One region of the Mesorhizobium sp. WSM4814 genome, then DNA from elsewhere that is predicted to be linked to it. Evidence: predicted binding sites of a transcription regulator. Region 1 holds the regulator's gene; each other region holds the start of a gene.

Evidence for each region. The regulator PhoB, encoded in region 1, activates phosphate uptake and scavenging genes when phosphate is short. The targets are predictions, from matches to a motif close to TGTCATNNANCTGTCAT.
Region 2: AC0L2V_RS17305 (alkaline phosphatase D family protein) is a predicted target of PhoB. The motif match lies at 5,054-5,070, and genes of this name have one in related genera.
Region 3: AC0L2V_RS09825 (LTA synthase family protein) is a predicted target of PhoB. The motif match lies at 9,269-9,285, and genes of this name have one in related genera.

What each region holds. Positions count from the first base shown of each region.
Region 1 is NZ_JBVVQT010000016.1:19-10,391, forward strand. It holds gene AC0L2V_RS21830 (hypothetical protein) at 136-318, shown strand; gene AC0L2V_RS21835 (hypothetical protein) at 522-848, shown strand; gene AC0L2V_RS21840 (YMGG-like glycine zipper-containing protein) at 930-1,172, shown strand; gene AC0L2V_RS21845 (CHASE domain-containing protein) at 1,297-2,940, opposite strand; gene AC0L2V_RS21850 (ATP-binding cassette domain-containing protein) at 3,054-3,848, opposite strand; gene AC0L2V_RS21855 (sugar ABC transporter permease) at 3,942-5,261, opposite strand; gene xylF (D-xylose ABC transporter substrate-binding protein) at 5,403-6,443, opposite strand; gene AC0L2V_RS21865 (ROK family protein) at 6,709-7,956, shown strand; gene phoB (phosphate regulon transcriptional regulator PhoB) at 8,077-8,766, opposite strand; gene phoU (phosphate signaling complex protein PhoU) at 8,783-9,490, opposite strand; gene pstB (phosphate ABC transporter ATP-binding protein PstB) at 9,526-10,341, opposite strand; gene pstA (phosphate ABC transporter permease PstA) at 10,354-10,373, opposite strand, start outside.
Region 2 is NZ_JBVVQT010000010.1:122,322-132,694, forward strand. It holds gene AC0L2V_RS17290 (LysE family translocator) at 1-577, opposite strand, end outside; gene typA (translational GTPase TypA) at 835-2,664, opposite strand; gene AC0L2V_RS17300 (hypothetical protein) at 2,865-3,140, shown strand; gene AC0L2V_RS17305 (alkaline phosphatase D family protein) at 3,414-4,982, opposite strand; gene AC0L2V_RS17310 (MFS transporter) at 5,261-6,544, opposite strand; gene AC0L2V_RS17315 (TetR/AcrR family transcriptional regulator) at 6,627-7,226, shown strand; gene AC0L2V_RS17320 (hypothetical protein) at 7,272-7,865, shown strand; gene ppa (inorganic diphosphatase) at 8,111-8,644, opposite strand; gene AC0L2V_RS17330 (GNAT family N-acetyltransferase) at 8,757-9,263, opposite strand; gene AC0L2V_RS17335 (TPM domain-containing protein) at 9,380-10,018, opposite strand; gene AC0L2V_RS17340 (TPM domain-containing protein) at 10,027-10,373, opposite strand, start outside.
Region 3 is NZ_JBVVQT010000004.1:276,630-287,002, forward strand. It holds gene radA (DNA repair protein RadA) at 1-118, opposite strand, end outside; gene AC0L2V_RS09785 (hypothetical protein) at 199-711, opposite strand; gene AC0L2V_RS09790 (replicative DNA helicase) at 714-2,204, opposite strand; gene AC0L2V_RS09795 (small ribosomal subunit Rsm22 family protein) at 2,411-3,379, opposite strand; gene AC0L2V_RS09800 (YnfA family protein) at 3,383-3,706, opposite strand; gene AC0L2V_RS09805 (class I SAM-dependent methyltransferase) at 3,791-5,080, opposite strand; gene rplI (50S ribosomal protein L9) at 5,357-5,941, opposite strand; gene rpsR (30S ribosomal protein S18) at 6,274-6,522, opposite strand; gene rpsF (30S ribosomal protein S6) at 6,522-7,013, opposite strand; gene AC0L2V_RS09825 (LTA synthase family protein) at 7,314-9,239, opposite strand; gene fabD (ACP S-malonyltransferase) at 9,507-10,373, shown strand, end outside.

The sequences.
Region 1 (10,373 bases):
GGGGCCAAGAGGGGTGGGATTGATACCGGCCGCGCCGGCTTTAACCATCTGTTCACCATAAGGTTCGATGCTGTTTTTCTCAGGCACCACTCCGCATGACGTTTTCGATCGCAGTTGCTGCGCAGTACGGGAGAAATGGCTTTGACGGTTGCCGACATCAACAGGCTGGAACAGGCCGCACGCGTTTCGATGAGCGGGTTCCAGGATCCCGAAGCATCCGCCATGCGGTCGCCCCGTGCTTCCCTGCCGATCCCCGGCCTCGCCGCAATCGGGCTGGCTGCAGTGGCCGTCCTGGTCGCCGCGTTCCAGTTGGTCTGATGCATTCGCGCAGAGGCAAGCCCCTCGGGCCTGAACCAAGGGTGTGCAGCGGTTTTGCGATAACAATTTAAAGCAAAGCGTCGGACGCAAGCGGCCGGCGGCTCGGGCTTGCCTGATGTCGGCCTGTTCTCCATGGTCGCGCGGGCCTGTATCGCCGGAACTTTGGCGGATGTGGCCCGTTCTATGGCGGGAGGACCGTCGCCATGGAACATATCGCTGCCGTGCTGCTTGTCATCGGCTGTTCGGACACGATGACTGAGTGCCGCGAATTGCCCGTATCGGTGAGCGTTTTCGAAACCGCTCAGGAGTGCACCGCCGCGCGTCCGTTTGCCCTGGGCGATGTGCAGGGTCAGGCTCCGCGCATCATTGCCAAATGCCTTTCCGTCGATCCGGCACTTGAGGATGATTACGACCAGATCGTCTGGAACGTGCGCCCGGACGGCACCCTCGACGCTTCCGTGGAGATTTCCGACCTCGAGCTCGCCTCGGGCGGCGCGCGCCCCGAAAAAGATTCTCTTAGCCAACAATGAAATCGAGCAGGGCAAAACACTTTTTCGCGTGATAAATGACGGGCGGAGCTACAAGTGAGGACAAAGGCGAGGAGTGACCCTATGCGGAAGATGATTATTGCCATGGTTGCCGCGATCGCGGTCAGCGGTTGCAGCACCACCGAGCAGGACGTCGGCGTCGGCGCCGGTGTCGGCGCTCTGGCCGGCGGCCTGATTGACGGCGGCAAGGGTGCGCTGGTGGGCGCAGCCATCGGTGCCGGTACCGGCCTGCTGGTGCGCAACCTGCGCAATGGCTATTGCCAGTACCGCGACAACCGTGGCCGTCTGTTTACGGCTCGCTGCTGATCCGTTTCAAACGCAAGAGGCATTGGAAGCGGAGAACGGACGAGCCTGTCTCTGTTTACATGGGTGCTTCATTTGGGGCGCTTTATTTGGGCGCTTTCGAAAACGCTCGGTTTGCGGCAGCGTTTCAGTCCGACAGCGGGATCCGGATTTCCACGCTCAACCCGCTATCGTGAAAATCGCGATTGATCGTACCGCGCAATTCGCGCGTCACGTTCAAATCGATCAGCTTGGTGCCAAAACCGGTTTTGACAGGTGCTTCGAGTTTCTTCTGGCCGGCTTCGCGCCAGTTGAGGACCAGCGTCCGGCCGCTCCTGTGGCCTTCGACCGCCCAGTCTACCTTGAGCGACCAGTCGCCATTCCTGGTATTGGCCGAATTGCCGGTTTCGCCATATTTCAGCGCGTTCGTCGCCAGTTCGTGAAAGGTCAGGCCGAGCGCTTGCGTCGTCGTCTCGTCGAGCAACACCTCTGGCCCCGACAATATCCCGTCGGGAAGCTCCTTGCCGAACACCTGGCCAAGCTCGATGCGCAAGAGATCGCCAAGATCGGCCTTCTGCCAGCGCGAGCGCGTCAGCATGTCCTGGGATGCCGCCATCGCTTGCAGCCGGGCCGAAAAGGAGGACGAGAACTCGTTGACGTCGGTGGCGTGCGACGCCGTCTGGCGCGCGATCGCCAGCACCCGCGTGATCGAGTTCTTGATGCGGTGCTTCATCTCCTGCAGCATCAGGTCTTTTTCGAGCAGGCTTTTTTCCGTCGTCTCATGAAGCAGCGAGACCGCGTCATAGGCCCGCTCCTGATATCGGGCCACCAGCGCGATCGTTCCGGCGAGCAGCAGTCCGAACAGGCCGAGCATCACCGGAATGGCGCGCGAGGAAGGTTGCGAGAAGGCGCTTGTCGGCCTGAACAGGACCGTCCATGGACGTCCGGCGATGGTGAGTTCGCGAGAAACCAGCAACCTGTCGCCGAAGCTCGACGCCGGCGGCGTTTCCGACTGGAACAAAAGATGGTCGGCATCCACCTTGCCGTCATAGATTTCGATGTTGACCGGCAGCAGCGGCGTCCGGCTGAGCGCGGTCTGGAACAGGTCGCGGGCGCGGAACGCCGCATAGAGAAAGCCTGTTGTCGACGATCTCGACGCATCGATGCCGTCCGCCGCGGTTTCGATGTTGAGCCGCACGAAAACCAGGAAGCCGGTGAAGGTCTGCGCAGCACCTGTTTCCTGGCCTAGCTGCACGCGCCCGCTTGCGTGCTGCTGATTGTCGGCCATCGCCCTTTCGATCGCCTCGCGCCGCACCGGTTCGGTGAACATGTCGTAGCCGATGCCGGATTGATTGGAAGGATCCAGTGGCTCGAACAGCGTGATGGGCGCACGCCATGGCAGCGTTGTCGTGGCCGGATAGATCGCATCGCTGACGCCATAGTCGTGCTGGATGGCACGCTCGACCGCTGCCTCGTCGCCGGCTCTCACCAGCCGGAGAAAGCCGATGCCGCGCAGGCCGGCGAAATTGTCGTTGATACCCAGCGCATCGAAGAACGCCTTGAACTCGCTCCGCGAAATGTCACCATTGCGAGCCTCGAACAGTGCGTGTGTCGATCGCAGCATCGACAGATGCAGGTCGATGCGGCTATCGATCCGGTTGAGGGCGTCGTCCGCCGTCGCCTCGAATTTGATGCGCGCCGCTTCCTGCGTGGCGAAATAGGCGAATCCCGCCATTGTCAGGCTGATCAGCGCGACGGCGATGAAAGCGACGATCGGGAAGAACTTCTTCAAGCTGTGGCTGCGACCCATGGTTCCCCATCTTATGGGCAAGTCCCCGTGGCAACACAATGGCGCGGCCAAACCATCATGACGGCTGGCATATCACGTGACAGGTATTTGACGCTTCAGGCGGCGATCTTCAGCGCGCCTGGCCCGGGTATGGCGCCTGGCGGGCACTTGCCCAGAATGATCATGCCGAGCACCTCGTCCTGGGTCACGTCGCCGGTGCGCGCCGTGCCAACGACCCGACCATTCTTCATGACGCAGACGCGGTCGGCAAGCTCGAACACATCGTGGATGTCATGGCTGATCAGGAAGATGCCGATGCCGTCGGCCTTGAGCTGCATGACCAGTTCGCCGACTTGCGCCGTTTCCTGCGGTCCCAGCGCCGCCGTCGGCTCATCCATGATCAGGATGCGGGCGTTGAACAGGATGGCGCGCGCGATCGCCACCGACTGCCGCTGGCCGCCCGAAAGCTTGACCACCGGCTCCTTGAATCGCTGGAAGCGGGGATTGAGCCTGCCCATCACCTTGCGCGACTCGGCCTCCATGGCGCCATCGTCGAGCGTGCCCCAGCCGGTCATCAGCTCGCGGCCGAGGAACAGGTTGGCGGCGGCGTCGACATTGTCGGCGAGCGCCAGCGTCTGGTAGATCGTCTCGATGCCGTATTTCTTGGCGTCGCGCGGATTGGCGATCGAAGCCTCCTCGCCATTGACGAAGATCTGACCCGAATCGCGCTTGTAGGCGCCGGACAGGATCTTGATCAGCGTCGACTTTCCCGCACCGTTGTGGCCGAGCAGCGCCACGACCTCGCCCGGGAAAAGGTCGATCGATGCATCGTCGACGGCGCGAATACCGCCGAAGGCAATCGAGATGTTGCGCATATCGATCAGTGGCGTGGGAGCAGTCGTGTCAGCCATGATCGTTCCTCTCTATGGTTTCGCCGAGCATGATGCTGGACCGAAACGGATGTCCACTTTTCGCTGATCCGGACCTTTGGCTCGGGATCATGCTCAGACCCGCTTGCGGTAGACGGTGTCGAGCCAGACGGCGACGACCAGCACGGCGCCGACGACGACGCTCTGAAGCGGTGAATCGATGCCGAGCAATACCATGCCGGACTGCAGCGACTGCATCAGAAGCGCGCCCAGCATGGCGCCGAGCACCGTGCCGGAGCCGCCGGCCAGCGACGTGCCGCCGATGACGGCTGCTGCGATGACCAAGAGTTCGTCCAGCGTGCCCAGCGCATTGGTCGCCGCATTGAGGCGGGCCGAAGCAATTGCCGCGCTGATCGCGGCCAGAACGCCCATGATCATGAACACTTTCATGGTCACCCAGCGCGTGTTGATGCCGGCGAGTTCCGCCGCTTCCGGGTTGCCGCCAATGGCAAAGACGTAGCGGCCGAATCGGGTGCGCCGGGTGATGAAGGTCATGACGATGCCGACTGCGACCGCGATCAGCACCGGTATGGCGATGCCATGGGCGATGAACAGCCCGCCCTCGGGGATGGTGATGCCGTTCCGCTGGGCGTATTGGCGAACGATGCCGATTGGCCACGGATAGGAATTGGCGATCCAGACGGCGCCGAGGATGGCGGCGCAGGCGACAACACCAAGCAGGCTCTCCGCCCAGACCGGGCGCAACGGAAACTTGAAGCGCTTGCGCTGCGACCGGCCGTTGAGCAGCATCAAGGCGACGGCCACACAGGCGAGAATGCCGACGATCCAGCTCGCGGTCGCCCCGATCGAGCCACGCGGCCCGCCACCCATCAGCTGGAACGTGGCATCGAGCGGCGCGACGGTGCGCCCGCTCGTCATCAGCCACGCCATGCCGCGCCAGATCAGCAGGCCGCCCAGCGTCACGATGAAGGCCGGAACCTCGAGATAGGCAATGATGAAGCCCTGAAGCGCGCCGATCATGAGGCCGAGCGCCACGCCGGCAGCCAGGGCGATTACCCATATCCAGGGATTTCCAAGCTGGAATCCCATGACGCGGATGAGGAATTCTGCCTGCGCAACGCCCATCACCATGCCGATCACGCCTTCGACGGAGCCGACCGAAAGATCGATGTTGCGCATCACGATGACCAGCACCATGCCGGTCGCCATGATCGCGACCGAGGAAGTTTGCACCGACAGGTTCCAGAGATTGCGCGGCGTGAGGAAAAGCCCACCCGACAGGATGTGGATTCCAACCCAGATGATCAGCAGCGCGCCGACCATGCCGAGCATGCGTATGTCGAGCTCGGTTGCCTTGAGGAAGCGGCCGAAGGGGCTGAGCTCGGATTCACGCGCCCGATCGGCAGCCGGCGTGTTGGAAGTCGTGTCGGTCATGATGTCCTCCCACCGTTGCCGTCTGCCGCGGATGCCGGAAGCAGCTTAGAAATTACCCGCGAGACGCGGAAAAACAACTCTTTTGAAAAAAACGCCGCGGCGTGAAGCCGCGGCGTTTCAGGTTTTTTTGGCGAAGGCGGATCAGTTGCAGACCGCGACGGTGCCCGCCGCCACGCCGGCGCAGACCTCTTCCTGCTTGATCCAGCCGGCGTCGATGACGACGTTGAGATTGTCCCTGGTGATGGCAATCGGCGTCAGGAACAGCGACTTGACGACATTGCCGCCCGGCGTGGTGAAATCCTTGACGCCGGCAATGTCTGTCATCGGCTTGCCGTCGGCCAGCTGCGAGGCGATCTCGGCGGCGTTCTTGCCGAGCTCGCGCGCGTCTTTCCACACCGATACGGTCTGTGTGCCCAGCGCGATACGGTTCAGCGCGGCATGGTCGCCGTCCTGGCCCGAAACCGGGACGGATCCGGCCAGGCCTTGCGCCGTCAGCGCCGCGACGACGCCACCGGCGGTGCCGTCATTGGCGGCAACCACCGCATCGACCTTGTTGTCGTTGGCGGTCAGGAACTGTTCCATGTTCTTCTGGGCGTTGGCGGGAAGCCAGCCGTCCGTATAAGCCTCGCCGACATTCTTGATCTTGCCGCTGTCGATGGCATCCTTGAGCACTTCCATGGAGCCGGCGAACAGGAAATCGGCATTCGGGTCGGCGCCCGAGCCCTTGATGAAAACGTAATTGCCTTCCGGCGCCACCTTGAACACTTCGCGGGCCTGCATGCGGCCGACTTCCTGGTTGTCGAAGGTCAGATAGAACACGTCCTTGTTCTCGATCAGCCGGTCATAGCCGACGACCGGAATGCCTTCGTCCAGCGCCTTCTGCACCGCCGGACCGATGGCCGAGGCATCCTGCGCAAGGATGATCAGCGCGTTGGCGCCCTGCGAGATCAGGCTCTCGACGTCGGTCAGCTGCTTGCCGGGATTGGACTGTGCGTCAGCGGAAATATATTTGTCGCCGGCGGCCTCGATCGCCGCCTTCATGGCGGCTTCGTCGGTCTTCCAACGCTCTTCCTGGAAGTTCGACCACGAAACGCCGATGACCTTGTCCTTGGCCTGCGCGGCCGACGCGAGCGTCAGCGACATGGCGACCCCCGCCAGAATGGCGGCTGCGAATCTCTTCATGATATTCCTCCCTGCGCCGCGTAGGGCGCGACCAACTGGCCCGAAGGCCGGCACAAAGGCTCTATTTTTTCGAGCCTCGAAAAAATACTGGTCCAACGCCGAAGCACTGTCAACACCAATTCTGATGGATGTTGACGTCCTGTCGGGCTTTTTTTCGAGGCTCGGAATAAATAATGACAGCCCCCTCCGCTTCTGCCAGTATTTGTCGGACATTACCGACGGCTTCCGATTCATGAGCGGCCGCGGCGATGAGGAGGAAACAAAAATGTCGGTGGGAATCCGTCATGACGATCTGCGCCGGCGCAACCGGGCGATGGTGATTTCGGCCGTGCGCCGGGCAGGCCAGCCGTCGCGGACCGAGATCGCCGCGACCACCGGCCTCAGCCATTCGACCATATCGGCGATCTCTGCCGACCTGATCCAGGAAGGCATCCTGGCCGAGAGCAAGGCGAGCGAGACGGTTTCGCTGAAACGCGGCCGGCCGCAGGTCGGCCTCAGCCTCAATCCGCAAGCCGCTGCGGTGTTGGCCGTCGTGTTGTCGCTGAATTTCCTGTCGGTCGCCGTCATCGATTATGCCGGACAAGTGGTCGCCGAGGACCAGCGCCGGCTGGACACGCTGACCATGTCGCGTGACGCGCTGATCGGCGAATGTGTCGCCATCGTCCGGCGCCGGCTCGAAGATCCCGACCTCGATGTCCAAAGCGTCGCCCGCATCGCGCTGGCGATCCAGGGCATCACCGATTCCCATGCGCGCGCCATGTTGTGGTCGCCGATCACGCCGCAGACGAACATCGCCTTCGCCGACATTCTGGAACGCGAGTTCGGCATCCCGGCCATCATGGAGAACGACTGCAACATGATGGCCGTGGCGCTGCGCTGGCGCCACCCGGATCGCTACCGCGATGACTTCATCGCCATCCTGCTCTCGCACGGCATCGGCATGGGGCTGGTGCTGAAGGGCGAGCTGTTCACCGGCACCCACTCCTCAGGCGGCGAATTCGGCCACATGATCCATCGGCCGGGTGGCGCGCTTTGCCGCTGCGGGCGGCGCGGTTGCGTCGAGGCTTATGCCGGCAACTACGCCATCTGGCGCAACGCAAGGCTGTTGAGCGAGAATGCCGAGCCGGTCGCCGATGTCAGCGACGCCGAGATGCGGGCACTGGCGGCCCGGGCGCGCGAGACGGACGGACCGGAGCGCGAAGCCTACCGCAAGGCCGGCGAGGCGCTCGGCTTCGGGCTCGGCAGCCTGTTCGCGCTGATCGATCCGGCGCCCGTGGCCATGGTCGGCGCCAGCGCTGCCGCCTTCGACCTGATCGAGCCGGCGCTGCGCGAGGCCATCGCCCAGACCGCCGGCGGCCAGCATTCGGGTTCGATTTCCTTCGACACCGAGCCGAACGAGTTGCCGCTGATCCGCGAAGGCTGCGCCATGCGGGCGCTAAGCTTCGTCGACCAGGAGATTTTCGCGCCGAGCATCCAGGCACGAGCCGGCTCGGTCGGAAAGAACGTGGCTTGAAGGATTCCCGGGTCGCGACTTGGGGTGTGTTGAGATTCAGGTCAGGCCGAGTCGAGAATGGTGGGTTCCGAGATCCGGAGCGGAGCGTACTTTGGGGTACGCCGGAAGCGCAGGTATCAGCTAGTCTTCCCTGATCGCATAGCCGGCGCCACGGATGGTGCGGATGACATCGGGCATGCGACCATTGTTGACCGCCTTGCGCAACCGGCCGACATGGACGTCCACCGTGCGCTCGTCGATGTAGATCGTCTCGCCCCAGACATTGTCGAGCAACTGGCTGCGCGAGAAGACCCGGCCCGGGTGCCGCATCATGAATTCGAGCAGCCGGAATTCGGTCGGCCCGAGCCGGATCTCGCTCTTCTTGCGATAGACCCGGTGCGATTCACGATCGAGCATGATGTCGCCGACCTTGAGCACGCTGGACAGCACTTCCGGCTTGGCGCGGCGCAGCAGCGCCTTGACCCTGGCCATGAATTCCGGTGTCGAGAACGGCTTGACCAGATAGTCGTCGGCTCCGGTCGAAAGGCCGCGCACCCGGTCGCTCTCCTCGCCGCGCGCGGTCAGCATGATGATCGGCAGCCGCTCGGTTTCGGGGCGCACCCGAAGCCGCCGGCAAAGCTCGATGCCGGAAACCGCCGGCACCATCCAGTCGAGCACCAAAAGATCGGGCACGTTTTCCTGCAGCCGGATTTCGGCCTCGTCGCCGCGCGTCACCACCTCGACCTGATAGCCTTCGGATTCAAGATTGTAACGGAGGAGGACGCCCAACGGCTCTTCATCCTCCACCACCATGATGCGCGGCGCGATCATCGGCCGGTCACTCCTGTCATGTCGCCGGCGCCGACATCGTCGTTTCGTCGAGCTTCGGGCGGTCCGCCGGCAATTGCTGCCCGGTCACGACAAAGTAGGCGTTTTCGGCGATGTTGGTGACGTGATCGCCGATACGCTCGAGATTCTTGGCGCAGAACAGAAGGTGCGTGCAGGCGGTGATGTTGCGCGGATCCTCCATCATGTAGGTCAGGAGCTCGCGAAAAACCGCCGTGTATTTCACGTCGATCTTCTGGTCGTCGGCGCGCAGTTCCTTCAACGCGCCGGCATCGCGCGACACATAGTGCTCGACCACCCCGCGCAGCTGCACAAGAACGAGATCCGCCATCGCGTCAATACCGTGCGACAGATTACGCGGCGTCGCGCTCTGCCCGACTGCGCTGACCCGTTTGGCTATGTTCTTGGCCAGATCGCCGATGCGCTCGAGATCGCCAGCCATGCGGATTGCGCCAACCACGGCGCGCAGATCCTGCGCCATCGGCTGCCGCTTGGCGATCAGCGTGATGGCGCTGTCATCGAGTTCGCGCTGCCGCGCATCCATGATGGCGTCGTCCGAGACGACGCGCTGCGCCATCGCATTGTCCGACGCAAGCAGCGCGCGGATCGAGGCCGCTACCATTGCGGCGGCGAGCTCGTCCATGTCGCGGATCAGCCGGTCGATGTGCTCCAGTTCCTCGTCGAAAGATGCGACGGTGTGTTCACCCATGGTGCTGTCCTCGTGTTCGAAATTCGCCGGACCGCTCAGCCGAACCGGCCGGTGATGTAGTCCTGGGTGCGCTTGTCGTCGGGGTTGGTGAACATCTTGTCGGTCGCGCCCTCCTCGACCAGATAGCCGAGATGGAACATCGCCGTGCGTTGCGACACGCGCGCCGCCTGCTGCATCGAATGGGTGACGATGACGATCGTATAGTTCTGGCGCAGTTCGTCGATCAGTTCCTCGACGCGGGCGGTGGCGATAGGATCGAGCGCCGAACAGGGCTCGTCCATCAGGATCACTTCCGGCGACACGGCGATGGCGCGCGCAATGCACAGGCGCTGCTGCTGTCCGCCGGACAGGCCGGTACCCGACTCGAGCAGGCGATCCTTGACCTCGTTGAACAGGCCGGCCTTCTTCAGGCTCGATTCGACGATGCCGTCCAACTCGGCCTTGCTCCTGGCCAGGCCGTGGATGCGCGGACCGTAGGCGACGTTTTCGTAGATCGACTTCGGAAACGGGTTCGGCTTCTGGAACACCATGCCGACGCGAGCTCGCAGCTCGACGACATCGATTTTCGGGTCGTAGACATCCTCGCCGTCGAGCGTGATCTTGCCGCTCACCCGCGCGATATCGATCGTGTCGTTCATTCGGTTCAGGCAACGCAGGAACGTCGACTTGCCGCAGCCCGATGGGCCGATCAACGCCGTCACCTGATGCTCGCGGACATCGAGATCGACGTCGAACAGTGCTCGCTTCTCGCCGTAGTGAACGGAGACCTTTTCGCCCTTCATCTTGATCGAAGGGGCGTTGGTTGCGCTGCTCAGTTTCTGCTCGACGCCGGCTTCCGTCATGATGTTCATATCCTCTACTCCTTACCAGCGCCGCTCGAAGC
Region 2 (10,373 bases), on a different contig from region 1:
TCGTGGTGGCGCTGACGCGGTTGGCGATCTTCATCGCCCGCCTGCTCTTCAAGAGTTTTCGCGCCTGCGCTGCCGCCAGCACCCAGGCCAGATCGATGGCGACCAGAACCACGGCCATGGTCAGCGTCAGCTCGATCCAGCCGACGACCGTCACTGAGGCGAGATCGATGATGGTCGGCAGCAGCGCCAGGTAGAACATCATGATCTTGGGATTGCCGAGCGTCACCGCCATGCCGGCAAAGAACAGTTTGACGGCCGACTCCTCGCGCGGCATCTCGCCTTCGCGCGCCTCGACCGGGGCCGTCCACATCTTCCAGGCGAGGTAGGCGAGATAGGCGACGCCGACCCATTTCAGCACGACGAAGGCGAGATGGAAGGTCTGCGCCACCACCGCCAGCCCGAACACCGCCAGCGACAGCCAGATGGCCTCGCCGATCCACATGGCGAGCAGGAATGGAAACACGTCGCGAAAGCCCTTTGCGATGACCCGCGCCACCAGGGCGGCAATCGACGGGCCGGGCGAGCCCGCGGCGACGAAAAGGGCGGCGGCGAAGATCAAAAGCGAGGTGACGTGCATGTGAGTGCCTTCGAGCGTCAGAGAGCTAAGGGTATCCGATCGGCGGCGATTTGGCACCCCTGCAGCTTGCAGAGAACTTTGCCCTCTGAAGAGGCGCCGACCTCCATGAATCAGGCCAAGCCCGCCTACGTCGGAAATATGCGTCGCGAGAGCATAGATCCCTTACGCACTAAGCATCGAGACCCAAACTTCAGCCTCGGGTCGATACCGTATGCGACAGCCGTGACGAGTTTGCCGCCCATCTTTCGACATCCCGCTTACGCCGCGCCGACCACTTTCGCCGACTTCTCAAAACGCTTGCGCTCGTTCGGGTCGAGATAGAGCTTGCGCAGACGAATGGTCTTCGGCGTCACTTCGACCAGCTCGTCGTCCTGGATCCAGGCCAGCGCGCGTTCCAGCGTCATGCGGATCGGCGGCGTCAGCTTCACCGCCTCATCCTTGCCGGCGGCGCGGATGTTGGTCAGCTTCTTGCCCTTCAGCACGTTCACTTCGAGGTCGTTGTCGCGTGAATGGATGCCGATGATCATGCCCTGATAGACCTTGACGCCCGGATCGATGACCATCGGGCCGCGGTCTTCCAGGTTCCACATGGCATACGCCACTGATTCACCCTGTTCGTTGGAGATCAGCACGCCGTTGGTGCGGCCCGGCAGCTCACCCTTGTAAGGCTCGTAGGCATGGAACAGCCGGTTCATGACGGCGGTGCCGCGGGTGTCGGTCAACAGTTCCGACTGGTAGCCGATCAGGCCGCGCGTCGGCGCGTGGAAGACGATGCGCTGGCGGTTGCCGCCTGACGGGCGCAATTCGACCATCTCGGCCTTGCGCTCCGACATTTTTTGCACGACGACGCCGGCATGCTCCTCGTCGACGTCGATGACGACTTCCTCGACCGGCTCGAGCAACTCGCCATTCTCGCCCTTCTGCATGACGACGCGCGGCCGCGACACGGCGATCTCGAACCCTTCGCGGCGCATCGTCTCGATCAGCACGGCAAGCTGCAATTCGCCGCGGCCGGAGACGAAGAACGAGTCCTTGTCCGGCGATTCCTCAATCTTCAGCGCGACATTGCCTTCGGCCTCGCGCAGCAGGCGGTCGCGGATGACGCGGCTGGTCACCTTGTCGCCCTCGGTGCCGGCCAGCGGGCTATCGTTGACGAGGAACGACATCGTCACCGTCGGCGGATCGATCGGCTGCGCATGCAGCGGCTCGGTCACCGACGGGTCGCAGAACGTGTCGGCGACGGTGCCCTTCGACAGGCCGGCGATGGCGACGATGTCACCCGCCTGCGCCTCGTCGATCGGCTGGCGCTCGAGCCCGCGGAAAGCCAGGATCTTCGAGATACGGCCGGTTTCGACCTGGGTGCCGTCATGATGCAGCACCTTGACCGCCTGGTTGGATTTCAGCGTGCCGGATTCGATACGGCCGGTGATGATGCGGCCAAGGAACGGATTGGCTTCCAGGATGGTGCCGATCATGCGGAACGGGCCGGGGTGGACGGTCGGCGCCGGCACATGCTTGATGACGAGGTCGAACAGCGGCGCCAGACCCTGGTCCTTCGGGCCTTCGGGGTTTTCCGAGACCCAGCCGTCGCGGCCCGAGCCGTAAAGGATCGGGAAGTCGAGCTGCTCGTCGGTGGCGTCGAGCGCTGCAAACAGGTCGAACACTTCGTTGACCACCTCGACGTGGCGGGCGTCCGGCCGGTCGATCTTGTTGATGACGACGATCGGCTTCAATCCGACCTTGAGCGCCTTGCCGACGACGAATTTTGTCTGCGGCATCGGCCCTTCGGCGGCGTCGACCAGCACGATGGCCGAATCCACCATCGACAGGATGCGCTCGACTTCACCGCCGAAATCGGCGTGGCCGGGGGTATCGACGATGTTGATGCGGGTGTCCTTCCAGTCGACCGAGGTCGCCTTGGCCAGGATGGTGATGCCGCGTTCCTTTTCGAGGTCGTTCGAATCCATGGCGCGTTCCGCAACGCGCTGGTTGTCGCGGAACGAACCGGACTGTTTCAGGAGCTGGTCGACGAGGGTGGTTTTCCCATGGTCGACGTGCGCGATGATCGCGATATTACGAATTTTCATGTTGTGGTCTCGGGAGCGTTGCAGGCAGCAGGCCAAAAGGCGCTGCCTCTTTCGGTTGGGCGGCTCATACAGGGTTTTTCGCAATTGCGAAAGAGGAGGCGTGCCACCAAATACATGGTCACCAAATCTTAAGCGTCTTGGTGTGAAATTGAATTATTAACCAAAGCGGAACCTTTCACGGTCGGGACAGTTCAAATTTCATGAGCAAAACGGGCATCAGATACCGGCCAATCCTTGCATGGGCTGCCCTCGCCGTTTTGCTTGCGGCAGGCGTGGCACAGTCGGCCGCGACGTCGAAGGAGCCTGCCCTGCCGTCCGACACCCGAACGGCGGAGCAGTTGTTTGCCGACGCTCCCGATGGCGTCGACCCGGTGGTGACCGGGCCGGTCAGCGCCGCCTTCAAGCAAAGGCAGGAGGCCGCCAACTGCGACAGCGCTGTTTGGCCCAATATTCCGACCGTTTGCTATCCGGATTAGGACTGCTTTCCGCACATTGTCGGAAAGGTCGGATCGACGCTTCCTGAAGTTTTGCCAACGCCGGCGCAGCCCCTCATCTGCCTGCCGGCACCTTCTCCCCGTAAACGGGGAGAAGCCCGCTGCGCGAAATGTCGGCTCTCCTTCTGCAACGTTCGCGATTAGCGAAATCTTCGATGCGGGCCACTTTCTCCCCGTTTACGGGGAGAAATGCCCGGCAGGGCAATGAGGGGCAGCGCGACGTCACCCAGGATTGATACAAAGTGACCCAGCCCCTCACGCCGAATGCACCGGGTCGAGCGTGACCTTGTAGAGTTCATTGTCGTCGCGATCCATCAGCCGCACCGTCATCTGTTCAGTGGCGCCATCGATGTCGACGAGGCCGAAGAACTGCAGGCCGGCCGAGGGTGGCAGGTTCTGCCCCTGCTCGGCGGTTGGCGCCTTGATGAATTTCAGCTCCGGGCCGAAGGTCATGTCGAAATCATTGGGTCCATAGGTGCCGGCGTGGAGCGGACCGGAGACGAATTCCCAGAACGGATTGAAGTCCTGGAACTGCGCCTTGTCGGGATTGTAGTAATGCGCCGCCGTGTAGTGCACGTCGGCGGTCAGCCAGACGGTGTTGGTGATGCCGGCATTCTTTATGTAGCGAAGGAGGTCGGCAATTTCCAGTTCGCGGCCCTTGGCCGGGCCATTGTCGCCATTGCTGACGGCCTCGGCGCCGGCCTTGTTGGTGGCGTCGTTCCAGACGACGAGACCAAGCGGCATGTCGGCGGCGATGATTTTCCAGGTCGCGTTGGAGTTTGCCAGTTCGCGCTTCAGCCACTTCATCTGCTGTTCGCCGAGGACGCGCGATTGCGGCGTCACCGTATCCTGCATGCCAGGACCGTTGGCGCCGCGATAGGAGCGCATGTCGAGGAAGAAGACGTCGAGCAGCGGCCCGTAGGCGATCTTGCGATAGACGCGGCCCGGTTCCGACGGCTCGTAGCGGATCGTCGTCATCTCGTGGAAGGCGCGTGCCGCGCGTGCCGCCAGCACATGGATGTTTTTTTCCGAGTAGCGGTCGTCGGCGCTCAGGTTCTTCGAATCCGACCAGTTGTTGACCACCTCGTGGTCGTCCCACTGATAGTAGGTCGGGCAGATGGCGTTGAGCCCCAGCACATGTCTGTCCATCATGTTGTACTTCCACTGGCCGCGATACTCGTCCAGCGTCTCGGCAACCTTGCGCTTTTCGCCGATGAGGACCTTGTTCTTCCACTTGCTGCCGCCGGGCAGCTCGACCTCGTCCTTCATCGGGCCGTCGGCATAGATGGTGTCGCCGGAATGCAGGAAGAAGTCGGGCGTATGCTTGCCGATCGTGGCATAGGTCTTCATGCCGGTGTCGTCGATGCCCCAGCCCTGGCCGGCGGTATCGCCCGACCAGGCGAAGCGGATGTCGCGTTTCGAGGCCGGCGCCGTGCGGAAGCGGCCGACGATCGGCTCGGAGACGGCGTTGATGTCGGCAAGATCGGCCGCGACCATGCGGTAGAAGATGTCTTGGTCGGAGGTGAGGTCGGTGAGCAGCCGCTTTACCGTGTAATCGCTGGCCGGCGACGTATCGAGCGGCGCAAGGCGCAAGGGATTGGCGAAATTCTCCGTCGACGAGACTTCGAACATGACGCGCGAAGGGCGGTCGGTCCGCGTCCACACCACGCCGCTGGTTGCGTCGACATCGCCCGACTGGATGCCATGGGTGAAGGCGGGCCGCTGATTGGCGCGCGAATAATAGGGAAGCGCGAGGCCCGATACGCCGACGAGGCCGGCGGCGCTCGCCGACGTGACAAAAGCGCGGCGCGAAATCTTGTTCATGGCTGTCTCCTGGATGGCTTAAACGTCGCCGCCAAGGTCCAGCCTCAATGTTTCACGCACATCTCGAAACCATGAAGGTTTTCTGACGATCAACAGGCTGGCGAATCTCCCCCCTCGAGGGGGAGATGTCGCCGAAGGCGACAGACGGGGTCGTGTCGCGTGGAGCGCCAACCTCCTGCGACTGCGATAAGGGGCCGAGCCCGGTCGGACCGCCCCCCTCTGGCCGCTTCGCGGCCATCTCCCCTCAAGGGGGGAGATTAGTGCTCGGCCGTCACAGCTCAAGCCGCCTGCGGGTTCGGCTCGAAGGCCGGACGGCTGGTGTTGATCAACAGCGAGAGGCAGGCTGCGGCTATTGCCGTCATGCCGGCGATGAGAAAGGCAAGTTCGTAATTGCCCTGCAATTCACGCATGGTGCCGCCGAAGAAGGCGGCCGCCGCTGCACCCACCTGATGGCCGGCGACGATCCAGCCGAAGACGATCGGCCCGCTGCGGTCGCCGAACGCCTCGTTTGACAGCCTGAGCGTCGGCGGCACGGTGGCGATCCAGTCCAATCCGTAGAGCACGGCGAAGATGATCAGGCTGGTCGACGAAAAGCCGGAATAAGGCAGATAGATCAGCGACAGGCCGCGGATGCCATAATAGACGCCGAGCAGCTTGCGCGGGTCGAAACGGTCGGTGAGCCAGCCCGACAGCGTCGTGCCGATCAGGTCGAAGATGCCCATCAGCGACAGCAGGCCGGCGGCTTGCACCTGGCCGATGCCCATGTCGCCGCAAAACGCGATCAGGTGCGTTCCGACCAGTCCGTTGGTGGTGAAGCCACAGATGAAGAAAGTGGCGAACAGATACCAGAACACCCGCGTGCCGGCGGCACGACGCAGCGTGCTGAACGTGTGGGTGAGGAAATTGCCCTGCGAGGCTGGCGGAACCGGCGGCACGTCGTCGACGTCCGCGCCGTAGCGCACCATGCCGATCGCGGACGGCCGTTCCGGCACCAGCAGCCAGACCAGCGGCACCAGGCAGGCGGTGGCGACCGCAATGGCGATGGCGACAGGCTTCCAGCCGCCCGACTGGGCGAGCGCGGCGAGCAACGGCAGGAACACCAGCAGGCCGGTGGCGGCCGAGGCCGACATCAGCCCCATCACCAGGCCGCGATTGGTCTTGAACCAGCGATTGACGATGGTGGCGCCGAGCACCGTGGCGACCGCGCCGGAACCGACGCCGGAGAATACGCCCCATGTGAGAAGCAGGTGCCAGGGTTGGGTCATCAACAGGCTGAGCGCCGTCGAGCCCGACATCAGCACCAGCGACGCCAGCAGCGTGCGGCGCAGCCCGATCCGTTCCATCAGTGCCGCGGCAAACGGCCCGGTCAGGCCGTAGAGGAAGATGCCGATGGCCGCGGCGAGCGAGACGACATCGCGCCGCCAGCCGAAACTCTCCTCCAGCGGCAGCATCATGACGGCCGGCGCCGACCGCAGGCCCGCCGCGATCAGCAGGCACAGGAAAATGACGGCGACCACGACGAAAGCATAGCGCTGGCCAAACGGGCGGGATCGAGCTATCATGTTACTGACCGGTACGTTGCGATGAATGGGAGCATACGTACCGATCGGTAACATTGTCAAGCAGGCAACGGCACGTCCAACAATGAAAAGCATTGAACCAGCGATCAAAGCGGATGAACGGCCCCGCGCGGGCGAAAAAATCCTTCGCGTTGCCCGCGACCTGTTCTACCGGCAAGGCATCAGGGCGATCGGGGTCGACGAGATCGTGCGGCGCGCCGGCGTCACCAAGCCCAGCCTCTATCGCAGCTTTCCGTCCAAGGACGAATTGGCCGCGTCCTATCTGCGGCAATACGACCTCGAGTTCTGGGCCCGCTTCGACGCGGCGGTGGCTGCCCATCCCGGCGATCCGCGCGCGCAGAGCGCCGCCTTCCTGACCCGCATCGGCAAGCGCACGCAAAAGCCCGACTATCGCGGCTGCGGCATGACCAACGCGGCCGTGGAATATCCCGAACGTGGCCACCCGGCCCGCGTGGTGAGCGAGGCCAACAAGCAGGAATTGCGCCGACGCCTGCGCGCCATGGCGGCGGCGATGGGTGCCGGCGACGCCGAGACGCTGGGCGACGGGCTGCTACTCCTGATCGAAGGCGCTTATATCAGCGGTCAGCTGTTCGGGGCCGGCGGACCGGCGAAGTCTGTGGCCCGCAATGCCGACCTGCTGATCGAAGCGAGCTTGAAGAAATAGCGATTAACGATACCGTGCGGCAGCCCCGAAACGGAGTAGCCCGCGATGCGTGCTCTTTTGCTGATCCCGCTTGCCCTTGCCGGCCTCTGCCAGCCTGCCCGGGCCGGCGACATTTCCAGCGCCTACACCGATCTCGACTGGAAGAAGGACTGCGTGACCTACGCGCAAGCGGAGGAAGGCGACGGCGACTGGGCCAGTCTCGCCTGTTCGGGCTATCGCGGCTACCCGGTGCTGATCGCCTACGACGACGCCCGCGAATCGCTGTTTTATGGTTTTCCGCCCAGCGACATGACCGCAGTCTGGGAAAGTTTTGTCGCCTTTAACACGGCTGCATCCAAACTCGAGTGGCGCATCGAGACGAACGGCGATCGCGCCGTCCCGTTTGCGGTCATCCATCGGCGCTCGATCAGCAATCCCGAGGTGGAGAACAAGCCGACCGACGTGCTGATCGTCGCCAAGGTCGGCCAACCGGAGACCTATGAAGGCTGCACCGTCGGCCTGGTGCTGGCCACCGGCAACCCCGGCGCCAACGACCAGGCCCGCAAGCTCGCCGACGAGAAGGCGCGGACCTTTGCCTGCGGCAAGGACAAGCGCGTGGTTATCGGCAACGCGCCCGCTTTCGGCCGCGTCGATAATTAGGAGCGCGTGGCATTGAAAAGTAACGTCGGTCAGCGCTGCCCCTCATTGCCCTGCCGGGCATTTCTCCCCGTATAGTGACGGGGAGAAAGACGCAGCCAATAAATGGTTTCGCCAATTACCAGCGTTGCTGAATGGGCGCCAAGGTCGAGGTCAGCGGGCTTCTCCCCGTTCACGGGGAGAAGGTGCCGGCAGGCGGAAGGGGGCGGCGCTACGCCAGCAGTTTGCTCGCAACTTCAGGCGTTCGGCTACTTGCTTGCCTTGGCCCGTTCGATCGCCTCGACGATCATCTTCTTGGCGTAGGCGGCGTCATGCCAGCCCTCGATCTTGACCCATTTGCCGGGTTCGAGATCCTTGTAGTGCTCGAAGAAGTGCTGCACCTGCTGGCGGGTGATGTCGGGCAGGTGCGTGTATTCGGTGACGTTCTCGTAGCGCAGCGTCAGCTTGGGCGACGGCACCGCAATGATCTTTTCGTCCAGGCCGGAATTGTCCTCCATCACCAGCACGCCGATCGGCCGCACATTGATGACGCAGCCCGGCACCAGCGCGCGCGTGTTGCAGACCAGCACGTCGATCGGGTCGCCGTCACCCGACAGCGTGTGCGGCACGAAGCCGTAATTGCCGGGGTAGCGCATCGAGGTGTGCAGGAAGCGGTCGACGAACAGCGTGCCGGCCTCCTTGTCCATCTCGTACTTGATCGGCTCGCCGCCGATCGGCACCTCGATGATGACGTTGATGTCCTCCGGCGGGTTCTTTCCGATGGCGATGGCTTCGATACGCATGGCTTTTGTCCCTCTTTCGATTGGAAACCGATAGCGGGCAGCGGCGCATGGTGCAATGCGGCGAATGGTACTGAAATCGGCTGAGGGTGCTGGCGAGAGGCGTGTCGAGCCGTCATTCCCAGACGAAGGCGACCTTCTTCAGAGCCTTCTGCTCGAAAACCTCGACTCCCTCGGCGACGTCGCGGCCGCCGGCGCCGGCATAGAAGGTGAGCGCGTTCTGGTTGTCCTCCAGCGCCCACACCACCATGCCTTTCAGCCCGTGGTCTGCCAGTCGCGCCCGTGCTGCCGAGAATAGCCGGCTGCCGAGCCCGATGCCCTGATATTCCGGGCGCACGTAGAGTTCGTAGATCTCGCCCTGCTGCTTGAGCTCGCGGGCGCGGTTCTTGCCGATCGTGGCGTAGCCGGCGACCTTGCCGCCGATCTCGACAACCAGGACGGTGGCGGCGCGGCGGATGGCGTTCGCCCACCAGTCGGCGCCGCGGCGGTTGATCATCGATGTCAGCGTGCGATGCGGGATGATGCCGGAGTAGGCGCCGCGCCAGGCCAGCAGGTGCACGTCGGCGATGGCGCTTGCGTCGCGCGGCTCGGCTTTCCTGATGTCGATGCTCAGCGTCTTCATGATTGGTTAACCATAAACCCGCATCGCCCGAATGCAAGAGTCCGGTCAGCGGCTCCCAAGCTTTCGCACAGACGATAGACGTGCCGTTGAGTGCTGAAAAAACCGTTCGTAGCGACTCAGATTTCGACCAGATGATCGTCGAGCTCGTTGCTGTCGCCGGAAGAAACCGGGAAATGCTCGGCCAGCACCGCAGCCGTCGCTTCGATCGCCTTGATGAAGCCGTCGGCGAGACGATCGTCGCGGGCATGCGCGGTAAGGTCGCGGACGACGCCGTCCCAAACATGCTGGCCGACGCGGCTGTCGATGCCGCTGTCGGCGATCACTTCGGCGTAGTGCTCGGCAATCGAAACGAAGACCAGCACGCCGGTGCGCGCCGTGGTGCGGTGGACGTTGCGGGCGAGGAACTGCTTTATCGCATTGGCGTGCGCGGCCTGGTAACGCAGCCGTCTCGGCACCAGGTGGATGCGCAAGCCGGGCAGCGCCCACAACAGCACAAGCACCGAGGCCATCGCCAGAAGCTGGGCGATGACGAAATGCGGCAAGCGGATCGACAGCCACCACGCTTCCAGCCCGTAGCTGACGGCGAGGCTGACGACGAGCATCGCCAGCGTCGCCATGAAGGCCGCCGGAAAGAAATAGTCGTCGCTGGCATAGGCGACCACGCAGTAGATTTCGCCGTCGGTCTTCGATTCGGCAACGCGGATCGCTTTGGCGATGCGGTCATGGTCCTCGCGGCTGATCGGTCGAGTTGCCATGTCGTGTCTCACCAGCTTCCTGAAGATCCGCCGCCACCGGACGAGCCGCCGCCGCCCGAAAACCCGCCACCGCCTGAGCCTCCTCCGCCCGACGACCAGCCTCCCCCGCCGGACGACCAGCCGCCAGAAGATTGCCGGCCCGGCTGGAAGGTCATGCCCAGCCAGCGATAGCGACCGGGGCCGAGTTTCCGGCCGAAGATCGGCGGCAGGATCGAGGCGGCGATGCTGCCGAAGAAGATGATCGCCCAGATGCTTATGAAGATCGCAAAGAACAGATCGTCGGTGTTGAATGGCGGCTGCTGGTTGCGGGTCCCGCGCGCTTCCAGCTCTTCCGGATTGCCTTCCAGCACCATGA
Region 3 (10,373 bases), on a different contig from region 1:
CGGACGTGCCCTCCTCGACCAGCGTGTTCCACTCGCCGCAGGCATCGCATTTGCCAGCCCAGCGCTGATGCACCGAACCGCAATTCTGGCAGATGAACTGGACGCGCGATTTAGCCATGAAATCTCGCATACCTTAGAAGGGAGGCGGATCGAGAACGTCCGCATTTTCGGCCGGGATTTGGCGAGCGCGGATACAATTCAGTGTTTCTTGGCGAGAGCGCGTACTTCGGCAAGCGACTCATCGAGCAACTGCGGATTGGGCGACAGCATCTGGCTGTCGTAAATGGAGATCATGCCTTGAGTTTGGCCTGCAAACTCAGGCTGCGTTTTTCGCGCCTCCTCATCAATCGCGTCGACGTAAAACAAGAAATTTTGCCCAGCCAGAACAGGCACGCCGCATCCTCCCATGATCAGAGTGGTCGTGGAGATCACACCATTCGGTTCCGGGTTGCCCTTGAACACCTCCATTGTCTCGTAGCGAACGTTAACCAGTATCCGACCATCACCCTCATCGGCTGCGACAATTCCAAGCTTTGTCGGACTAAGCTCTGTGGCTGTCACCAAGCCTCGGAACACCAGGGCCGCCTCAGCAAATGCTCGTTGTGGCGTCCAGTTTGCAGGCATTGAACAAGCTGAAGCGACGTCAGGCAGGACAGCCGCGCTGACGAGCGCGAGAGTCAGGCGGACAGAAAACCTGAAACGCTTACCCATGCTTACTCAAACCTCTCCGCAATATGATGCTCCTCGGCGAGGTCGGAGAAGCGGGTGAACTCGCCCTGGAAGGCGAGGCTGACCGAGCCGGTCGGTCCATGGCGCTGCTTGGCGACGATGACCTCGGCCTTGCCGCGCATCTCGTTCATCTCGTGTTCCCATTTGATGTATTCGTCGGTGCCCGGCTTCGGCTCGCGGTTCTTCAGGTAGTATTCCTCGCGGTAGACGAACATCACCACGTCGGCATCCTGCTCGATCGAACCCGATTCGCGCAGGTCCGAGAGCTGCGGACGCTTGTCGTCGCGGCTTTCGACCTGACGCGACAGCTGCGACAGCGCGATGATCGGCACGGCAAGCTCCTTGGCCAGCGCCTTCAGGCCGGTGGTGATCTCGGTGATCTCCTGCACGCGGTTCTGCGAGGATTTGGCGCTCGACCCTTGCATCAGCTGGATATAGTCGATGACGATGACGTCGAGGCCGCGCTGGCGCTTCAGCCGCCGCGCCCGCGCCGACAGCTGGGCGATCGAGATGCCGCCGGTCTGGTCGATGAACAGCGGGATCTTCTGCATGGTCTGCGAACAGGCGACCAGCTTTTCGAAATCCATTTCGCTGATCTCGCCGCGGCGGATTTTCGACGACGGGATTTCGGTCTGTTCGGAAATGATGCGGGTGGCGAGCTGTTCCGACGACATTTCGAGCGAGAAGAAGCCGACGACGCCGCCATTTGCCGCCTTGAACGAACCGTCGGCCTGTTGTGCCGGCACATAGGCTTCGGCGATGTTGAAGGCCATGTTGGTGGCAAGCGAGGTCTTGCCCATGCCCGGGCGGCCGGCGATGATGATCAGATCGGACGGCTGCAGGCCGCCCATGCGGCGGTCGAGATCGCGCAGGCCCGTGGCGACGCCCGACAGATGCCCGTCGCGCATATAGGCGGCGTTGGCCATGTCGACGGCGGTCTTGACCGCGTCGGTAAAGCTCTCGAAGCCGCCATCGTAGCGGCCGGTCTCGGCCAGCTCGAACAGGCGCCGCTCGGCATCCTCGATCTGCTCGGATGGCGACATGTCGACCGGCGCGTCGTAGGCGATGTTGACCATGTCTTCGCCGACGGTGATCAGGGCGCGTCGCGTGGCGAGATCATAGATGGCGCGGCCGTAGTCGGCGGCATTGACGACGGTGACCGCCTCGACGGCCAGCCGTACGACATATTGCGCAACCGTCATGTCGCCGACCCTCTCGTCGGCCGGCAGAAAGGTCTTCAGCGTGATCGGCGTCGCTATCTTGCCCATACGAATGAGCTCGGCGGCGACCTCAAAGATCTTTCTGTGCAGCGGCTCGTAAAAATGGCCGGATTTCAGGAAATCCGACACGCGGTAGAAGGCGTCGTTGTTGACGAGGATGGCGCCGAGCAGCGCCTGCTCGGCTTCGATGTTGTTCGGTGCCTCGCGATAGAGCGGTGTTTCCGCCACGCCGAATTTTCGTGCTGCCTCTGCCATAACGTCCCCGATTTCGATGCCGGTCTCTCGATATCAGAACGGGATAGGTCGGTGATGACTTATCTGCATCAGTCTTCATTCAATCAGCTTCGGTGCCCGCGATTCACAGCCAATATTTTTCGGTGGAAAGAATCTCGATTGACTCGAATCAAGACGGCGAGCCTAGCCGTTCTCGGGCGAGAACAAAACAGGAAAATAGCTGCCAATCACTCCGGCAGTGCGTCGCCCCAGTCGAGCCGCCGCGCGGCCTTGAACACATCGCCGTCGCGCTTGGTGAACAGTTTCTCGTCGGCACCGCCGTCCCTTTCGCAAAGTTTCAGCAGGACCTTGCCCGAGCCTGATTTCGGCGGTGCGATCACACGCGCCTGCGGCGGGGCAACAGCGTGGCGGGAGGCAGCGACATAGATGAATTTCTCGTCCTCCCACGGCACATCGGCGTCCTTGGCCAGCCGGTGCAGGCGCGAACGCGCGACACGGCGCGAAAAATGGCACCAGTCGGGCGGCGCGAGCGGGCAGGGAGCCGCATGCGGGCAAGGCGCAAGCACGTGCGCGCCCGCCTCGATCAGTTGTCGGCGCACGGCAAGGATGCGCTGCCATCCGGCCGGCGTGCCCGGCTCGACGACCAGCAGCGTTTCGTCGGTCAGCTGCCAGAGCCGGTCGATCAGCTTTGGCAGCGACGCTGGTACGATCTCGTCCAGCACATAGGCGCAGGTGACCAGCTCGGCCGGCTTGAGATCGGCGAGATCGAGGCTGACATCGCCGGCCAGCCAGGCGACCCTGGCCGTCATCGCCTCAGCGGCAAGCGCCGCGCCGACCCGGCGCACCGCCGCGCTCGCCTCGATCAGCACCGCCTGCTCGAGGTCGGGCCAGAGATCGAGCGCAGCCCAAAGCACGGTCCCGGGGCCGGCGCCGACGTCGAGCAGGGTTTTGGGTGCATGATCGGGCCTTGCCTCGCTGAGCGCATCGAGACTGGCACGGACAGCGGCATAGGTCGCCGGCAGCCGCGTCGCCAGATAGGCTTTGACCGCGATCTCCTCGGCCATATGCAGGCGGCCGTCGCGCAGTTCGGCGCGATAGCGGTCCGACAGCGTTTTTGCCGCTAGCTTCAGCGTCGGCAGCGGCACTTTTTCGAGGAGACGCTCGACGCCCTGTCGAAGCGGGATAGGCAGTTCCATAGCTCAGGCACCCCGAGGTGCGTACAGGATCACCGAGGCGCCAACGATGCAGAGCGCGGAACCGGCAAGGTCCCAGCGGTCGGGGCGCACGCCTTCCACCAGCCACAGCCATCCGAGCGAGGCGGCGATGTAGATGCCGCCATAGGCGGCATAGGCGCGGCCCGCAGCACTGATGTCTACCAGCGCCAGCAGGAAGCCGAACAAAGCGAGCGAGACCAGGCCTGGCGCCAGCCACAGCGGCGACTTTTCTAGCCGCCACCACGCCCAGATCGAAAAGCAGCCGGCGATCTCGGCAAGGGCAGCAACGATGTAGATGAGATAGGTCATGAAAAAAGTCTCGCGGCGACGGCGAGACCTTTTTCAGCGTGTGGGCCGCCAATGGCAAGCGGCAATGGCGTGATCGCCGGCGGTCTATTCCATATCCGCCACCTTGCGGCGCCGGGCGGGCTTGGCGGCAGGGGCTTTTGGACGATGCCCCATGTCGCGCAGCTGCAACGCCTTCTCGCATTTGCCCATATAGTCACGAGACATCGGCAGCGTGTCCTTCTTCTTGGCGATCTGGATTTGGAAGACCACCAGATCCTGCCAGCGGAAAGCGGCTTCCGAGGCTGCCAGATAGAACTCCCACATGCGGCAAAAACGTTCGTCATAGATCGCCTTGGCCTTGTCGCGGTTGGCGGCAAAGCGCTGGCTCCAATGTCTCAGCGTCTCGGCATAATGTAGCCGCAGGACTTCGATGTCGGTGACGATGAGGCCCGACTTTTCGATCGCCGGCATCACTTCCGAGAGCGAGGGGACGTAGCCGCCCGGGAAAATGTATTTGCGGATGAAGGCGCTGGTTGCCCACGGCGCGCCGGAGCGGCCGATCGTGTGCAGCAGCATGACGCCGTCCGGCTTCAAGAGCGTCGCCGATTTGTCGAAGAAGGTGCGGTAGTGGTTGACGCCGACATGCTCGAACATGCCGACCGAGACGACGCGGTCGAAGCGCTCGTTGAGCTCGCGGTAATCCCTCACTTCGAAATGCACGCGGTTTTCCAGGCCTTGCGCATGGGCGCGGTCGGTGGCGACGCCATGCTGCTCGGTCGACAACGTCACGCCTTGCACGTCGACGTCGAAGGACTTGGCGAGATAGAGACCGAGCCCACCCCAGCCGGAGCCGATGTCGAGCACCGTCTGGCCGGCCTTCAGCCTGAGCTTGGCGGCAATATGGCGCTTCTTGGCTGCCTGCGCCTCGTCGAGCGTCATGTCCGGCTGCTCGAAATAGGCGCAGGAATACTGCATGTCGTCGTCGAGGAAGAGCCTGTAGAGGTCGCCTGACAGATCATAGTGGCGCTGCACGTTGCGGCGCGCGCGCGCCGCCGTGTTGATCTGCTGCAGGCGGCGGAAAGCGTGACGCAGGCCTTCTATCGCCTTCGACCAGGTGGCATCGATGCCGCCGCTATCCATGTTCTGGAAGGCGATGCGCATCACCCCCAGCACGCCGCCCTCGAGTATGTCGAGCTCACCGTCCATATAGGCTTCCGGCACCGCCAGCATCGGATCGAAGCTGATGGCGCGCTCGGCATGCGTGGTCTTGATGTGCATGTGCACCAGATCGCCGCTGCCGTCACCGAAAGTCACCGAGAGGCCTTTCGGTCCGGTGACCTTGAGATTGCCGGTGCGCACCAGGCGGTCGAGAATGCGTTTCAGCAGAATATTCATGAACAAATGTCCCCTCTCGGTCAGACACGCTGTCTCGGCGCATAACCCGACAATCGAAATCGATTTCGGAAAGGATCATGCGCCGAACCAAAGTCCTGCAGCGTCCTTTGCGCGTCCAAACGACGCGCGGCGCTATAGTCTGCATCAAGATATAGGGGGTCGAAAAGTTCCGTTTGGCACAAAAAAGCCCGGGCGAGGCGCCCGGGCGTTGGTCCAGAAATGACTGGAAGCCGACGAAACGTTTTAAAGCGCCGCTCTGACGCCTGTGACGTGCAATCAGCCGTTGTCTTCGCCGCCTTCGAACTCGGCGTTGGGATCGAAGAAGTTGTCCGGGCGCGCATTGTCGTTGATGTCGTCGCCATAGATGGCTTCGGCTGTGGTCAGCATCTCGCCCTTGGCCTGGCGCTCGGCTTCGTCGGCCGTGCGGGCGATGTTGAGCGTGATGGTGACCTCGACTTCCGGATGCAGGGCGATCGCCACATTGGTCAGGCCGATGGTCTTGATCGGCTGGTTGAGCAGGATCTGGTTGCGGTTGACCGAGAAACCTTCCGCCGTCAGCAACTCGGCGATGTCGCGGGTCGACACCGAGCCGTAGAGCTGGCCGGTTTCGCCGGCCGAACGCACGGCGATGAAGCTCTTGCCGTCCAGCTTCTCCGAAATCTGCATGGCCTCGGACTTGCGCTCGAGGTTGCGGGCTTCGAGCTGGGCGCGCTGGCCTTCGAATTTCTTCTTGTTGGCTTCGTTGGCGCGCAGCGCCTTGCCCTGCGGCAGCAGGAAGTTGCGGGCGAATCCATCCTTGACCTTGACGGTATCGCCCATCTGGCCGAGGCGGGAAACGCGTTCGAGAAGAATGACTTCCATGGTTTTGTTCCTTCGTTTGGGGCGCCAAATCACTGGCATCGACGCCGAATTGTCTGGAACAGGTCAGGAAGCTGAGGGCGTCGCCGCCGATGTCGCTGTCCTGCCTGTCGCGGCAGTTAGAGGTCTTCACCTCAACCCGGGATTTGATGGCAACCCTGCGGCGCCCGTCGCCGTAGGAAAAGCGGGCGGCGAACCGCCCGCTGGCTAGACCATGATCCCGAAAAGTGGAAACCGGTTTTCGGAAAAGATCATGGTCTACTAGTCAGTGTTGTCCATGATCCCGAAAAAATGGAAACCGGTTTTCGGATAAGATCATGGTCACCTAATCAGTGTTAGCGAACCACGTAGGGCAGCAGGCCGAGGAAGCGGGCGCGCTTGATCGCCTTGGCGAGTTCGCGCTGCTTCTTCTGGCTGACGGCGGTGATGCGCGACGGCACGATCTTGCCGCGCTCGGAAATATAGCGCTGCAGAAGACGCACGTCCTTGTAGTCGATCTTGGGCGCGTTGGCGCCGGAGAACGGGCAAGTCTTGCGGCGGCGGTGAAACGGGCGCCGGGTCGGGATCTGGTTGATGTCGACCATTATTCTGCACCCCCTTCAACAGCTTCGCGCGGACGGCGCGGGCCACGGTCTGCACCATCGCCACCGAAGCTGCGTGGCGGGCGATCGCCACGGTCGCCGCGATCGCGGTCGCCGAACGAGCGCGGGCCACGGTCACGGTCGCCGAAGCCGCCGCGTTCCGAGCGCTCTTCGCGCTTCTGCATCATTGCCGACGGGCCTTCCTCATGCGCATCGACCTTGATGGTGAGGAAACGCAGCACATCCTCGGACAGGCCCATCTGGCGCTCCATCTCGTTGAGCGCGGCCGGCGGGCAGGTGATGTCCATCAGCGTATAGTATGCCTTCCGGTTCTTGTTGACCCGGTAGGTGAGGGATTTCAGTCCCCAGTTCTCGACCCGGCCGACGGACCCGCCATTCGCTGAGATGACGCCCTTGTACTGTTCGACAAGCGCATCGACCTGCTGCTGCGAGAGGTCCTGCCGGGCAAGAAACACATGTTCATAAAGAGCCATATTGTTCTTTGCCTTTCTTCGTTTCTCTCCCGGTCCCGGCGGCAAAAGCCTCTGCAACTTCTCTGACCCGGCGATCCCTGGCGGGGCGGGGAAGAAAGGAGCATGACGAGACGGTCGAGAGCGGAGACACGGGAGGCGGAAGCGCTTCTGGCTCCACACGAAGGTTTTCGAAAAACCTCCGGCCCTCCGTTCAGCCCCCAGCAAGGACCGGCAGATTGCGGGCGTCTATACAGGAATTTGGCCGCAAGACAAGGGCGAGCCGAAAAACCGCCGCGCTCAGGACGACATGTCGCGGCATCTTCAGCTTGTATGCGGGATCCGCTTGTTCACCGTCTCAGGGAAGAAATCGGGCGCTGCACGGCGCTTGCCGAACATCATGTCGTATTGCAGCAGACGGAAATCGCGAATCGCCGGGTCGATTTGCTTCTTGCGCCCCCAGTCGGGCGTGTCCTCGCCCGTCGGCGTCAATAGTAGATTGCGGTCGACGACGCTGTAGCGCTCGCGCATCTGGCCGAGGAAGCCGGTGTAATACGGGTGGCTGATCCCGGCCGTGGTCAGGACATGGTAGGGCAGAAAGGCTGGACTGACAGTGCCCATGTCCGCGACCGGACCGGTGCGGTTGGACCATACGATCAGCGGCGTTCGGTGATGCAGCAGCATCTGGTCGGGCGGCTCCTTGCGTGGCGCGACGTTATCCCTGAGGAAGCCGGTCTCGACATAGACCGGACCGAGCGGCGGCAGATGGTCGCCGAAGAAGGCGATGACCGTCGGTCGCCGCCGGTTCTTCGCCCATTCGATGAGGCGCTCGAGGCTCTTGTCGGCGTCGGATGCGCCTTCCGTGAAGCTCAGCAGCGAATCCTTTGCCCACTGGCTGGTCGGAGCCTGCACCTTGTGGGTCGGATTGTAATAGCGATTCGGTTCGTAGGGCCCGTGGTTTTGCAGGCTGACCGCGAAGTAGAAGAACGGATCGTCCGTGGCGTCGGCTTCGCGGATGATCTCGTCGGTCATCGCCGCGTCCGACGTCAGCGGCCCGCGCTTTTCGAGATATGGCATGTTTTCTTCGGACTTGAAGTCATCGAAGCCGAAATCCGCATAGACCGGCGTTCGGTTCCAGAACCAGCTTGTGCCCGGATGGATGGCGCGCGTCTCATAGCCCTGGCTCTTCAGGAACGTCGCCATCGACGGCACCGGCGCGCGGACATATTGCTGGTAGGGGATGCTGCCGGCCGGCAGGAAGGCGTTGGAAAAGCCGGTCAGCGCCTCGAACTCGACATTGGCGGTCATGCCGCCGAATTCGGGCGAGAACACGTGGCCGGAGCGCAACGCCCGCACATTGGGAATCGGATCGGGCGTGATGGTGACGCCGGGCAGTTCGGTCGGATCCCAGAAGGATTCGCTCATGACGATGATGATGTCTGGCTTCTCGGCCGGCACCGATGCCTTCACGCCAGATCTTTCGATCGCCGCGATCGCCTTGTCGGAGTAGCCGGCAGGCGCGGGGACATGGGCCATTGGCACGTTGAGGGCGAAGGCCAGTGCGAAGCCGTTGGAGGCGTAATTTTCCTTCTGGTCCCACATGATCGGGATGATTTGCAGCCGGTCGCGGGTCCACGAGAACGTCGCGTAATCCATGATCGACACGAAGAAGGCGAGCAGCGGCACGGTCAGCGTCAGCCGGGCCAGGCGCCCCTTGCGACCGAGCGCCGGTACGCGGCGGCGCCACAGCCGCCAGCCATAAACGAGCAGCGAGAGGCTGCCGACGATGCCGACCGCCAGAGCGATGGCGGTTCCCGGACGTTCGCGCACCAGCAGCGGCATCAGCGCCACGATCTGACGTGAATAGAGGAAATCGGTCGGATAGAGCGGATCGCCGAGATAGAGCGATTTCTGGTGGCCGACAAAGGCCAGCGCCAGCGTCAGCGGCGCGACGATCATCAGGCTCTGGTGGCTGCGGCCGAGCACGGCATCGAGGCCGATCAGGATCAGCGCGAAGATGATGATGGTGGTCCAGCCCGGCTTGAAGGGCTGCAGGAAGAAGCCGACGGTGCCGGCAAAGTCGCCGCGCACGATCAGTTCGATGGCAAAAACCAGGATGGTGGCGACGAGAAGACTGACGAGGCCATAGCGGATAACAGGCCATTTCCGGCCTGGCAGATAGCCGGTGGCCGGATCGCCTTCCAGAAACTGCGGCGCGGATTTGCCAACGCCTTTCTTGATCCTTGCCAACTTACAATTCCCCCGACCATACACAAACGTGTCATTCAGCTGTCATCGATATGTCACGAAAAGCTAGCGTCTGTGGCTGAAATAAGAAGAGCCAGCAAACGAATCGTGAGCGATTTTCATCATGAGTGATCGAAAAAAAGCCTTTTGGAACAGGTACTCGGCCAGCGATACCGAGCCGGAGCGGCCCGGGTCGGGGTGCTAGCGGACTTGACTTGCCCGCCCGCCTTGCGTCACAGGCAGGAAAAATCAGCCGCTTGGGAGGCACGCATGGCCGTCGCATTCACCTTTCCGGGACAGGGCAGCCAGGCTGTCGGCATGGGCAAGGACCTCGCCGACGCCTTTCCGGAATCGCGGAAGATCTTCGAAGAGGTCGACGACGCGCTCGGCGAAAACCTGTCGAAGCTGATCTGGGAAGGGCCGGAAGAGAGGCTGACGCTGACCGCCAATGCCCAGCCGGCGCTGATGGCTGTGTCGCTCGCCGCCATCCGGGCGCTGGAATCGCGCGGCCTCTCGCTGAAGCACAAGGTCGCCTATGTCGCCGGCCATTCGCTCGGCGAATATTCGGCACTTGCCGCCGCCGGTTTCGTTTCGGTCGCCGATGCCGCCCGGCTCTTGCGTATCCGCGGCAATGCCATGCAGGCGGCTGTGCCGGCCGGCGAGGGCGCCATGGCGGCGATCATCGGGCTGGAACAGGCCGATGTCGAAGCCGCCTGCGCTGAAGCGGCCAAAGAGTCGATTTGCCAGATCGCGAACGACAATGGCGGTGGCCAGCTGGTGATCTCCGGCGCCAGGGCGGCCGTCGAGCAGGCGGCGAAGCTGTGCACGGAAAAGGGCGCCAAGCGGGTGCTGATGCTGCAGGTCTCGGCGCCCTTCCATTCGGCGCTGATGGCACCGGCGGCCGAGGTCATGCGCGAGGCGCTGGCCGGCGTGACGAAGAACGCGCCGTTCGTACCCGTGGTTTCCAACGTGTCGGTCACGCCGTCCAGCGATCCGGATGCAATCGCCCACCGCCTGGTCGAACAGGTGACGGGGCGCGTGCGCTGGCGCGAAACGGTGGAATGGTTTGGCGCCAACGGCATTGCGACGCTGTACGAGGTGGGTGCCGGCAAGGTGCTGTCGGGACTGGCGCGGCGC